Regions from separate parts of the Billgrantia diversa genome, predicted to be linked through region 1. Evidence: predicted binding sites of a transcription regulator. Region 1 holds the regulator's gene; the other holds the start of a gene.
The links. Region 1 encodes PhoB, which activates phosphate uptake and scavenging genes when phosphate is short. Its sites were predicted from a motif close to TGTCATANNNNTGTCANA; they were not measured.
Positions count from the first base shown of each region.

Region 1 (6,226 bases):
ATTACCAGCGATACCCACAGCCAGCATATCTCCCGCCAGTTCAACCAGGAGCTGGAGGCGCTCAAGACCCAGCTGATGACCATGGGCGGGCTGGTCGAGCAGCAGGTACAGGAGGCGATCCAGGCGCTGCTTGAGGGCGACAGCCGTCTGGCCGAGAAGGTGCGCGACCGCGACCGCGACGTCAACGCCATGCAGCTCAAGATCGATGACGAGTGCACTCGGGTGCTGGCGCGGCGCCAGCCGGCGGCCTCCGACCTGCGCCTGGTCCTGGCGGTGATTCGTGCCACCGCCGACCTGGAGCGAATCGGCGACGAGGCGAGCAAGATCGCACGCAATGCCCTGACCCTGATCGATGCCGGCAATAGCGTGCGCGGCCTGGTCGAGGTGCGTCATATCAGCGAGCACGTGCGGCGCATGCTGCGCGACGCGCTGACCGCCTTCGCCCGCTTCGACACCGAGTTGGCCCTGCAGGTGGTGCACGAGGACGAGTCGGTGGACGACGAGTACGGCAGCGCCATGCGCTCGCTGATGACCTTCATGATGGAGGACAGCCGCGCCATCGGTCCGGTACTCAACGTGATGTGGATCTTGCGCGCGCTTGAGCGGGTCGGCGATCATGCCGACAATCTCGCCGAATACGTCATCTATCTGGTAAAAGGGCTCGATATTCGTCACATGGACCCGGCCCAGATCGACGAAGACGCCCTGACACGCAAGGAATGACTCACACAGAGGACCCAGATGCTGAACGCCTTGACGGCACTCAACCGCGGTACGCGGCTGGTCTACGGCCGCGGCCTGCGCCGCTACGTCTATGTCCCGATCGCCGTCAACTTGGCGGTCTATTCGGCCATGCTCTACTACGTGGTCAGCCATTTCGGTGGCTGGTTGGACAGTTGGATGGCCATGGTGCCGGCCTGGCTCGGTTGGCTGGAGTGGCTGATCTGGCCGCTGTTCGTGGCGAGCCTGGTGCTGATCGTGTTCTTCACCTTCACTCTGGTCACCCACTTCATCGCTGCGCCCTTCTACGGCTTCCTGGCGGCCAAGGTGGAGGTCCAGGCCACCGGCCGGCCACCGCTGGACGATCGCGGCCTGGCACGCACCGCCGTGGACGCGTTGGGGCGTGAGCTGGTCAAGCTCGGCTACATCCTGCCGCGGGCGCTGGCGCTGTTCGTCCTCAGTTGGGTGCCGGTGCTCAACGTCATCGCCCCTTTCCTGTGGGCGCTGTTCTCGGCCTGGATCATGGCGATTACCTACCTCGACTACCCCATGGACAATAACAAGGTGAGCTTCACCGACATGCGCCGCCGGCTCTCCTCGCACGCCTGGCAGACCCTTACTTTTGGCGGCTGGGTGACGTTGATCACCTGGATCCCGCTGGCCAACCTGTTCCTGCTGCCCGGCGCCGTGGCCGGCGCCGTGCTGATGTGGGACCGCCACTATCGCGGCGAGCGTGACGTTGTCCCCACCTGAGGGGAGGATTGGAGACTCAACTGCCTGAAGTTTGCTCAGTCGTTTCTACGTTAGCCACCAGGCGAGAGACGGGAAACACGCAGCGGAACAGGGCGCCGTGGCCGGGGTGGGATTCGATCTCGAGATAGGCATCATGGCGCAGCAGCACGTGCTTGACGATGGCGAGTCCCAGACCGGTACCGCCGCTCTCGCTGCTGCGCCCCTTGTCGATCCGATAGAAGCGCTCGGTGAGCCGGGGGATGTGAACCGGATCGATCCCCTCGCCATCGTCCTCCACTTCCAGGCAGGCGCCCTTGGGGTGCGGCTTCCAGCGCAGCACGACGTGGCTGCCTTCGGGGGTGTAGCGCACCGCATTGGAGGCGAGGTTGGACAGCGCGCTATGAATTTCCGGATCGCTGCCGAGCAGCTGCCGTTCCTCCTCGATCTCGACGCGGACTTGCTGACGCCCCGCCGACAGCGCCTCGGTGTCCTGGCGCACCTCCTCGAGCAGCGTCGGCACGGCCAACGGCAGATGATCCTCGCCGCCCTGGTCGATTTCCAAGCGCGACAGCAGCAGCAAATCGTTGACCAGATTCTGCATGCGGGTGGTCTGTTCCTGCATGCGGGTCAGCCCTTGGGCCAGGCGCGGCGGCAGACGGTCGGCGGCGTCGGCATAGGTCTCGAGATAGCCCGCCAGTACGGTCAGCGGTGTCCTCAGCTCATGCGAGACGTTGGCGACGAAATCGCGGCGCATCTCCTCCAGGCGGTGCAGGCGGGTAATGTCGCGCGCCATCACCAGGCGTTCGTCGTCGCCGTAGAGCGTGATCTGGAACTGCAGCACCACACGTTCGTTGACCGGCGAGGTCAACGTCAGCGGCTCGCGGTAATCGCGGGCATTGAAGTAGGCGACGAAGCGAGGGTCACGCACCAGGTTGGTGATATGCTGGCCACGATCGTGGGCAGCCTTGAGGCCCAGCATGCGCTCAGCGGCGCTGTTCCACCACTCCAGATCGCCATGCGGGTCGAGCATCACCACGCTGTCGCGCATCGCTTCGGAGGACTCCTGGATGCGCTTGAGGGTCGCTTGAAGACGATGCTGGGTATGGCGCTGGCCCTTCTGGTAGCGGTACAGGCGGTCGAACAGCTCGCCCCATAGGCCAGTGGCCGCGGGCGGTTCGCTGTGAGGATTGCGGGTCAGCCAGCGGCGCAGGGCATGCAATTGGCGCAGGTGATGGATCAGGCGCAGGGTCAACCCCGCGGCGAGCCCCAGGCCAGGGGCGGAAAGCAGCCAGCCGACCAGGCTGCCGGCAACGGCAAGCAGGCCGAGACGCCAGAGTTCATGGCTCCAGGGACGCACGTCAGCCCTTGTTGGAGAAGCGGTAGCCGGTGCCGCGCACGGTCTGGACCAGATGCTGGTGGGCATCGCCCAGGGCCTTGCGCAGGCGACGGATGTGCACGTCCACGGTGCGCTCCTCGACGTAAACGTTGCCGCCCCAGACTTGGTCGAGCAGCTGGCTGCGGGTGTAGGCGCGCTCCTGATGGGTCATGAAGAACTGCAGCAGGCGGTACTCGGTGGGTCCCATCTCAAGCGCACGGCCATCGGCGCTGACGCGGTGGCTGACCGGGTCGAGCAGCAGGCCGTCCACTTCCACCGTCTCCTCTACTCCCTTGGGCGTGGTGCGGCGCAGTACCGCCTTGAGACGGGCCACCAGCTCGCGCGGAGAGAAGGGCTTGGTGATGTAGTCGTCGGCGCCGGCCTCGAGGCCCTGAATCTTGTTGTCCTCCTCGCTCTTGGCCGTGAGCATGATGATCGGCAGCTCGCGGGTGGCCTCCTCGCGCTTCAGCCGACGTGCCAGCTCGATGCCGCTGGTACCCGGCATCATCCAGTCGAGCAGCAGCAGGTCGGGTTGGTTGTCGACGATCATGCTGTGGGCGCTCTGCGCGTTGGCGGCCTCCAGCACGCGATAGTCAGCCATCTCCAGCGCCACCGCGATCATTTCGCGGATTGGCGCTTCGTCATCGACGATCAGTACGGTCTTGGCGGTCATCCCGAAGCCTCGCGGTCAGTGACGGGTCGGTGACGATCTCACCACGTCATCATGACAGTTGGATGACACCCTCGCCAGCGGCTTCAGGTGCCGGTAACGGGCCACAGGCTCAGCGCAATGCCGGCGAACACCAGCAGCCCCGACCAGTGATTGTTGAGGAAGGCCTGGAAGCAGCGCTCGCGCTCGCGTTCCCGTATCAAGAACTGCTGATGGACGAAGGTCGCAGCCATGCCCGCCAGCCCTAGCCAGAAGAACACGCCGAGCCCCAGCCGCCACCCGACCCAGCCCAGCAGGCCCAACGTGACCAGCTGCAGCAGGCCGATGGCGGCGCGGTCGGCGTGGCCCAGCAGCACCGCGGTGGACTTGATGCCGATCTTGAGATCGTCGTCGCGGTCGACCATGGCGTATTGGGTATCGTAGGCCACCGTCCAGGTCACGTTAGCAGCGAACAGCAGCCAGGCCTCCAGCGGCACATGGCCGAGCACGGCGCCAAAGGCCATGGGGATCGCCCACGAGAAGGCGGCGCCGAGAAACGCTTGCGGCAGGTGGGTATAGCGCTTCATGAACGGGTAAATGAAGGCCAGAACCACGCCTACCAGCGAGAGCATGACGGTGAACGGATTGGTGAACAACACCAGTACGAAGGCCGCCGCGACCAGGCTGGCGAACAGGAACTTGGCCTCTTGCTCGCCGATGCGCCCGGTGGCAAGCGGGCGGTTCCTGGTACGTTTCACGTGGCCGTCGAAGTGGCGGTCGGCATAGTCGTTGATCACGCAGCCGGCGGCGCGCATCAGGTAGACCCCGGCAACGAAGATCAGCAGCAGATGCCGCTCGGGGAGTCCCGCCGCGGCCATCCACAGTGCCCATAGCGTGGGCCACATCAAGAGCCAGGTGCCGATGGGGCGGTCCAGCCGCATCAGGTGCAGGAAGTCGGGCAGGCGGGCAAGCCCTTTGGGGCGCATCAGAGAGCGATCCATCGGTGTCTCCTCATTCGATGGCGATCATCCTAGCGTGATGGCAGGCCCAATTCATCCGCCATCGCGTCGAGGAAGAACTCCTGCACAAGCACCGCGAAGCGGCCGTGGCGGAACACCGAACGCCGTCCCCAAGGGCCGGTCAAGGTATGGAAGGGGGCCGGGGCGACCGTGACCTCGATGGGGCTGCGCACCAGGCCGGGCTGGCGGAACAGCCAACTGCCCAGTGAACGCTCGCCGAGCCGCTCGAGACGTTGACCCCGCATCTGGGCCAGCGGCGCCACCGAACGGGCCACCACCCAGGGCCGCTCGTCGAGGCACAGCGCCACTTCTCGCAGCCAGGCGAGGCGATCGAGGGGCAGCCCCAGAGCTTGGGCTTCGTCGAGGCGCGGCTGCCCCAGGCGCTGATCGAGCAGGCGCACGCGAAAAGAGCGCTCGGCGCCGGCTTCGATCAGCCGTGCGGTGAGGGAATCCCGTGTGGCTACCCAGGCCCACCACGCCGGGCTCATCGCCGGTCGGCCCGCGGGCAGGGGGCGCCAGGTGGCAGAAAGACGGGAATTGGCGTGGCGCTCCGCGTGGTTCCGGGTCACCGGCACTCTCCGGGTCGAACTAGGGGCGCATAGTGTAACATGCGGTTCTGACACGATTCCCCGTGCTGGGCCGCGCCATTCGGCCGCGGCCCAGCCATCGCGAGGAGCCCCATGACCGCACCTCTTACCATCATCGGTTCCGGCATGGCGGGCATTGGCCTGCTCAAGCAGCTGCGTGCGCTGGATGCCGAGCGCTCCATTACCCTGATCACGGCCGACAGCGGCGACGACTACTCCAAGCCGCTGCTCTCCACCGGCTTTGCCAAGCACCTGCCCCCAGAGCGGCTAGCAGCACGCTCGGCACTGGAAGTGGCCGACCAGTTGGGTGCGGTGGTACGCACCCGAACCCAGGTCGAAGCCGTCGACCCGGCGGGGGGGTGCCTGCATATCGGCGAGGAGCGCCTGGCATGGGGCGAGCTGGTGCTGGCCACCGGCGCTGCGCCCGCCGTGCCCTTCGACATACCCGAAGAACTTGCCGGCCGTGTCTTCACCATCAACGATCTCGATGACTACCGCGCTTTTCATGCCGCCCTGGCAGCACTTGGCCGCCGTGCCCGCGTGGCCATCGTCGGGGCCGGCCTGGTGGGCTGCGAGTTCGCCAACGACCTGATGGCGGGCGGTCACGCGGTTAGCCTGGTGGCGCCGGAGCATGCGCCCTTGCCGCGGCTGTTGCCAGAGCCGCTGGGCCGGGCGCTGGGCGAGGCGTTCAGTGATGCGGGCATGGTGCTGTACCTGGGGCGTGGCGTTGCGCGGTTGGAGGCGGCCGGCAGCGATATCGGCGTGGCGCTCGACGACGGCGAACGACTCGAGGCCGATCTGGTGCTTGTCGCTACCGGGCTGCGCCCGCGCAGCGAGCTGGCCCGGGCGGCCGGGCTGGAGGTGGGGGCGGCGGGCATCCAGGTCGACCGCTACCTGCAAACGTCGGTGCCGGGCATTCATGCCCTGGGCGACGTGGCCTGCGTGGCCGGGGTCAACGCCATGTACGTGCAGCCGCTGCAGGCCAGCGCCAAGGCATTGGCACGGACACTGAGCGGGACACCCACCGAGGTGAGCTACGGTGCCTGGCCGGTGCTGGTGAAAACGCCGCTGTTACCGGTGGTTGCACTACCCCCGCTGTCAGCGCCGGCCCGCTGGCGAATCGAGGGGGAGGGCGCCGACTTGG
Region 1 is NZ_CP053382.1:4,428,223-4,434,448, reverse strand. Features, by position in the region: gene phoU (phosphate signaling complex protein PhoU) at 1-723, shown strand, start outside; gene cysZ (sulfate transporter CysZ) at 742-1,473, shown strand; gene phoR (phosphate regulon sensor histidine kinase PhoR) at 1,490-2,809, opposite strand; gene phoB (phosphate regulon transcriptional regulator PhoB) at 2,811-3,500, opposite strand; gene ubiA (4-hydroxybenzoate octaprenyltransferase) at 3,584-4,477, opposite strand; gene HNO52_RS20610 (chorismate--pyruvate lyase family protein) at 4,507-5,064, opposite strand; gene HNO52_RS20605 (FAD-dependent oxidoreductase) at 5,176-6,226, shown strand, end outside.

Region 2 (6,226 bases), 720 kb from region 1:
CCATGTGGTCGGGCTGTTGCCGCAAGGGGCTCGCGGTGCGCTTGGCGAAGGCCTCGAGGCGCAGGCTCGGGCGCGCGATGCGCGCGCCGAAGTGATCGCCAAGCGCATGGAGAAAATCGGGCTCGACGACGCCCTGGCCAAGGCTCGCGAGCAGGCCGGGCCCTATCGCCCGCTAGGACGGCCCGACTTCGCCCGTGCCCTGGTGGCGGCGGGGCTGGTACCCGATGTGGGCACGGCGTTTCGCAAGCACCTTGGCAGCGGCAAGGCGGGCGACGTCAAGGCGCATTGGCCCGAACTGGCCGAAGTGGTGGGCTGGGTGGTCGAGGCGGGCGGCGTGTCGGTGCTGGCGCATCCCCTGCGCTACGGCCTGACCCGGCGCAAGCGGGGGCAATTGCTGGACGACTTCGCCGCCGCCGGTGGCCAGGCCGCCGAGCTGGTCAGCGGCTTCCAGAATGCCCACGTCACCCGCGACCTGGCCCGCCAGCTCGCCGAGCGGGAGCTGTATGCTTCGCTCGGCAGCGACTTTCATTTTCCCGGCGGCCACTTGGCCCCGGGTAGCATGAGCCCGCCACCACGCACCGTCGTGCCCCCGGTATGGACCCACCCGCGATTGGCCGGCTTTGTCGCGGCGGGCTGCGACGCGGCCGCCTCCGACGCGCTATAGTGGGCAGCGAAAAACGAAAACGTCAGGAAATCTCACCATGAGTCAGTTCTTCCAGATCCACCCGGAAAACCCGCAGAAGCGCTTGATCGACCAGGCGGTGCAGATCGTCCGCCAGGGTGGCGTGATCGCCTATCCCACCGATTCCGGCTATGCCCTGGGCTGCCATCTGGGGGACAAGAAGGCGATCGAGAAGATCAAGTGGCTGCGTTCGCTGGACGACAAGCACAACTTCACCCTGGTGTGCTCCGACCTCTCCGACATCGGTACCTACGCCAAGGTCGACAACAGCGTGTTCCGCCTGCTCAAGGCCAACACGCCGGGCCCCTACACCTTCATCCTCAACGCCACCTCCGAAGTGCCGCGCCTGCTGCTGCACCCCAAGCGGCGCTCCATCGGGGTGCGCGTGCCCGACCACCGCATCACCCTGGCCCTGCTTGAGGCCCTGGGTGAACCGCTGATGAGCGTGACGCTGATTCCGGTGGGTGAGGAGCTGCCGATGACCGATCCGGAGGAGATCCGCGACCGCTACGTCGCCCACCTGGACCTGATCATCGACGGTGGCGCCTGTCACCTGGAGCCCACCAGCGTGATCGACCTGCGCGAACTGCCGCCGACCATCGTCCGCGAAGGGCGCGGCGACCTCAGCCCCTTCCGGGAGTGAGCGTCCCGCTGCCGATTACTTGCTGGGCTTGCCGCTCGCGTGTTCGGCGAGGTGCGGGTCGGGCGTTTCCTCGTCGAGCCAGGTGCCGCATTTGAGACAGTAAAGCGCACGCTTCTCGTGACGGTCGTGGCCGCAGCCGGGGCAGGCCTGATCGGAGTAGCGGTCGGCGCGGATCGAGCGGATCACCTCGGCCGAGAAGACCCCGGTGGGTATGGCGATGATCGAGTAGCCGATCAGCATGACCATCACCGAGATTGCCTGGCCGACGGGCGTGACGGGGACGATGTCACCGTAGCCGACCGTGGTCAGGGTGACGATGGCCCAGTAGATCGCCTTGGGAATGCTGGTGAAGCCGGCCTCGATCGGCTCGATCACGTATACCAGGCTGGCGAAGAGAGTCACCAGCAGGAAAACGGTGAACAGGAACAGGAAGATCTGGCGCAGGCTGCGCTGTAGGGCCTCCACCAGCAGGCGACCCTCGCCGACGAACTGCATCAGGCGCAGCACGCGGAAGATGCGCAGCACCCGCAGCAGGCGCACGATCGCCAGCGTCTGGGCGCCTGGTATCACCAGCATCAGCCAGGTGGGAAGAATTGCCACTACATCGATCACGCCGTAGAAGCTTCGCAGGTAGCGCAGCGGCTTGTCGAGTATGTAAAGGCGCACCAGTAGCTCGATGGTGAAAGCGATGGTGAACCCCCACTCCAGCCAGTAGAACCATTCGCCATACGCCGCGCTGAGGTGATCGACGGTATCGAGCATCACCACCAGCACGCTGGTCAGTATCATCACGATCAGGGCGATATCGAAGCCCTTGGCAAGCGGCGTGTCGGATTCGAAGATGATCTGGAACAGGCGGGTTCGTATTCCATCGCCACCCGGCCGAAACGGTTCGCTCATCGCCATACTCCCTGTAGCGCTTTACACATATTTTTGTTCGTCTTGCTCGCGAGGCCTGGGTTCAGGCCGACAGGCGGTGTGCCAGCTTCAATGCCGTGCGGCCGAAATCAACGCCGAGCCAGTCGTCATGATCCAGCATGGCGGCTAGCCGGCCGCCCTCGTCGTGGCCGTGTTCGCCAAGCGTCTGCAAAGCTTCCCTGGCGGCTGCCTTCCAGCCGTCGTCACCGGTATCGGCCAGCGCATCCAGGGCCAGGATGGCACGGTGCAGCCACTCGCTTTCACCGGACCCTTCCGGCAGTTTCCATAGGTCGCCCAGCAGAGCGCTGCCGCGGGCGGCCTTGCTGGCATCGGCGGGGCGCAGGGGCACCGTCTCGGCGAAGGCTAGCGCCAGGCTCCACAGCGCCTGCGGGTCGCCGTCCTTGAGCTCCAGTTCCAGTTCGCAGATCGTCACGCGCCGGCCGGCGGCACGAATCTCGCCCTGGTCCAGCGCCACCTCGATGGTGGCTTCGGCCAGTTCCAGGCACCACAGCCGGCGCTCGAAGTCGGTGGTGAAGCGCGGTTCCAGCTGCGCCAGTACCTCCGTGCCCAGTGCGGCCATGGGGGGCAGCTCGGCAAGCCCGGCGCGGTCGAGGCTGCCTCCCTCCACCGGCCATTCCCATTCGCGGCGCCGGCTGTAGCCGCCGCTGCCTTCGCCGCTGGTCTTGAGGGTCTGTACCCAGCTGTCGTCGCGGCGACGCAGGCGCAGCGCCATGCGCGCGGCCTCGAGCTCACCCCTGGGCGTATCGTAGTAGGTATTGGCCAAGCGCTGGGCGCCATCCACCCCGCCTCGTAGGAGGGGGTGCTGCAGCAGGCGTTCCGGCCCCGTTTCGCCCAGTGCCAGTTTCATCTCTATCTCGTAGCTCATGTGTGTCGTGCTCCTGGCCTGGATGGTTGCCATGCGCCTGGATATTCAAGGGAAACGAATATTTCAATGACGTGACAGGGAGTCATTCTCTATACTGACGCCGCCATTTCACAAGCGCATCTTACGCCATGGTCAAATCAAACCCCTTTTCGGCAATGTTCGGCCGCTCGCCGTTCCAGCCACTGCTGGCACACATCGCCAAGTCCAACGAGTGTGCCGACCAGCTGTTGCCTTTCTTCGAGGCCACGCTTGTCGGTGACTGGGACGAGGCCGCCAAGGTCCGCGAGACTGTCACCCAGCTCGAGCACGACGCCGACAGCCTCAAGACCGAGCTTCGCCTCAACCTGCCCAATACGCTGTTCCTGCCCGTTTCCCGTACCGACCTGCTCGACCTGATCAGCGTGCAGGACAAGATCGCCAACAAGGTACGCGACATCACCGGCATCATGCTCGGCCGCCGCATGCAGGTGCCCGCGGAACTGGCCCAGCCCATGCGCGACTACATGCAGACCGCCGTGGCCTGCGTCGCCCAGGCGCGTCAGGCACTGGAAGAACTCCAGGATCTGCTCGAATCGGGCTTCGGACGGCATGTCTCGGACGTGATGCAGAACCTGATACGCGAGCTGCACATCCTCGAACAGAAGGCCGACCAGCAGCAGATCGACATTCGGCGCCGGCTGTTCGACCTGGAAGATCAGCTCAAGCCGGTGGACGTGGTCTTTCTCTACAAGATCATCGACTGGGTCGGCGAACTCTCCGATCGCGCCGAGCGCGTCGGCAGCCGTCTCCAGATTCTCACTGCCCGGTAGGACATCGCCTTCCGGCATAGCCGGGGAATGTTCTTTCAACCTGACAGCCACATAGGATCCAAGCCCCTATGTCGATCATTGCAGAGCACGCGTATACCTTCATCATCCTGGCCTGCCTCTTCGGTTTCTTCATGGCCTGGGGGGTCGGGGCCAACGATGTCGCCAACGCCATGGGTACCTCGGTCGGCTCCAAGGCGATCACCATCAAGCAGGCGATAATCATCGCCGTGGTGTTCGAGTTTCTTGGCGCCTGGCTCGCCGGCGGCGAAGTCACCGAGACCATCCGCAAGGGCATCATCGACCCAGCCGCATTGGAGAGTGACCCCCAACTGTTGATCTACGGCATGCTGGCCTCGCTGCTGGCTGCCGGCACCTGGCTGTTGATCGCCTCCTTGAAGGGCTGGCCGGTATCGACCACTCACTCCATCGTCGGTGCCATCGTCGGCTTCGCCCTGGCGGGCCTGGGGATCGATGCCGTGGGCTGGCCCAAGGTCGGCCAGATCGCCGCCAGCTGGGTCGTTTCGCCGCTATTGGCCGGCACCATCGCCTTCACGCTGTTCAAGTCGGTGCAGCATCTAATATTCGAGGCCGACGATCCCTTCGTCGCAGCCAAACGCTACGTGCCCTTCTATATCCTGCTGGTCGGTTTCGCCATCTGCATGGTCACCCTGACCAAGGGGCTCAAGCACATTGGCCTGGATATGGGCTTCGGCACCAACCTGCTGCTGTCGGCGCTGTTCGGCCTGGGCATGATGGCCCTGGGTGGCTGGATGGAGCGGCGCGTGCAGGCCGGCAGCCGTCAGAGCGATCATTTCGGTTTCACCGGGGTGGAGCGCGTATTCGGCGTGCTGATGATCTTCACCGCCTGCGCCATGGCTTTTGCCCACGGCTCCAACGACGTGGCCAACGCGGTGGGGCCGCTGGCGGCGGTCATCAGCGTCGTTCAGAACGGCGGCGCCATCGGAGGTTCGGCACTGGTGCCCTGGTGGGTGCTGGTACTGGGCGGCGGCGGCATCGTGGTGGGCCTGGTCACCTACGGTCACAAGGTCATCGCCACGGTAGGCACCGGCATTACCGAGCTGACCCCGAGTCGCGGCTTCGCCGCCACCCTGGCGGCGGCGCTGACCGTCGTGCTCGCTTCGGGCACAGGCCTGCCGATCTCCACGACGCATACGCTGGTCGGTGCAATTCTCGGTGTTGGCCTGGCCCGGGGCATGGCGGCGCTCAACCTGCGCGTGATCGGCACCATCGCGATGTCCTGGCTGATCACGCTACCGGCAGGTGCGGGTCTGGCGATACTGTTCTTCTTCATGTTCAAGGGCATTTTCGGTTAAGTCACCCACGACGTAAATCTGGCTGGGGTTATAACCGCACGCGGCGGCACCTTGATGGTGCCGCCGTTTTCGTCGCTCTGATATAGTCGAACTCGATACACCTTCCTCTCACCTGCTGCCGGAGAGCGGCCTTGGACACTCGTTTCCCCTTCGTCGACTGGTTCCGCAATTCCTCCCCCTATATCAATGCGCATCGGGGCCGAACCTTCGTGATCTTGATCGAGGGCGAGGCGATGGCGCGAGGGCGCGGCGAACAGCTGATCCAGGACCTGGCGCTGCTGCATACCCTTGGCGTGCGGCTGGTGGTGGTGTTCGGCATCCGCCCCCAGGTGGATCAGGCGTTGAGCGAAGCCGGCATCGTGCCGCAGCGGCATGAAGGGCGCTGGGTCGCCGACGAGGCGATCATGGCCTGTGTCGAGCGGGTGGCCGCCGAGCAACGCCTGTGGCTCGAGGCGCGGCTGTCACTGGGCCTGCCCAACACGCCGCTGCATGGGGTCGAGCTGACCGTGGTGTCCGGCAACCTGGTCATGGCCAAGCCGCTGGGCGTGCGTGATGGGGTCGACTACGACCACAGCGGCGAAGTGCGCCGGGTGCGGGTTTCGGCCGTGCAAGGGCTGCTCGACCGGGGTTCGCTGGTCTTGCTGCCGCCGCTGGGCTTTACCAGTACCGGCGAGGTGTTCGACCTGGACGCTGCCGAAGTAGCTCAGCATGCGGCCATGGCGCTGGCCGCCGACAAGCTGATCCTGCTGGGCGAGGCCGCAGGGCTCTACGACGAGTACGGCGCCATGCAGCGCCAGCTCACCCCCGCCGAGGCCGAACCGCTGCTGAGCCAGATCGAACCGGGCTGCGAGCAGGCGCGCCATATCGCCGCTGCTTGCGCCGCCGCGCGCCACGGCGTGGCCCGCACGCACCTGCTTTCGTGGCAAGACCATGACGCCCTGCTGGGCGAACTGT
Region 2 is NZ_CP053382.1:659,286-665,511, forward strand. Features, by position in the region: gene HNO52_RS03050 (PHP domain-containing protein) at 1-664, shown strand, start outside; gene HNO52_RS03055 (L-threonylcarbamoyladenylate synthase) at 702-1,325, shown strand; gene HNO52_RS03060 (ion transporter) at 1,341-2,225, opposite strand; gene HNO52_RS03065 (CYTH domain-containing protein) at 2,287-3,129, opposite strand; gene HNO52_RS03070 (TIGR00153 family protein) at 3,258-3,938, shown strand; gene HNO52_RS03075 (inorganic phosphate transporter) at 4,007-5,272, shown strand; gene argA (amino-acid N-acetyltransferase) at 5,404-6,226, shown strand, end outside.
Region 2: the regulator PhoB is predicted to act here: its motif matches at 3,189-3,206, upstream of HNO52_RS03065 (CYTH domain-containing protein).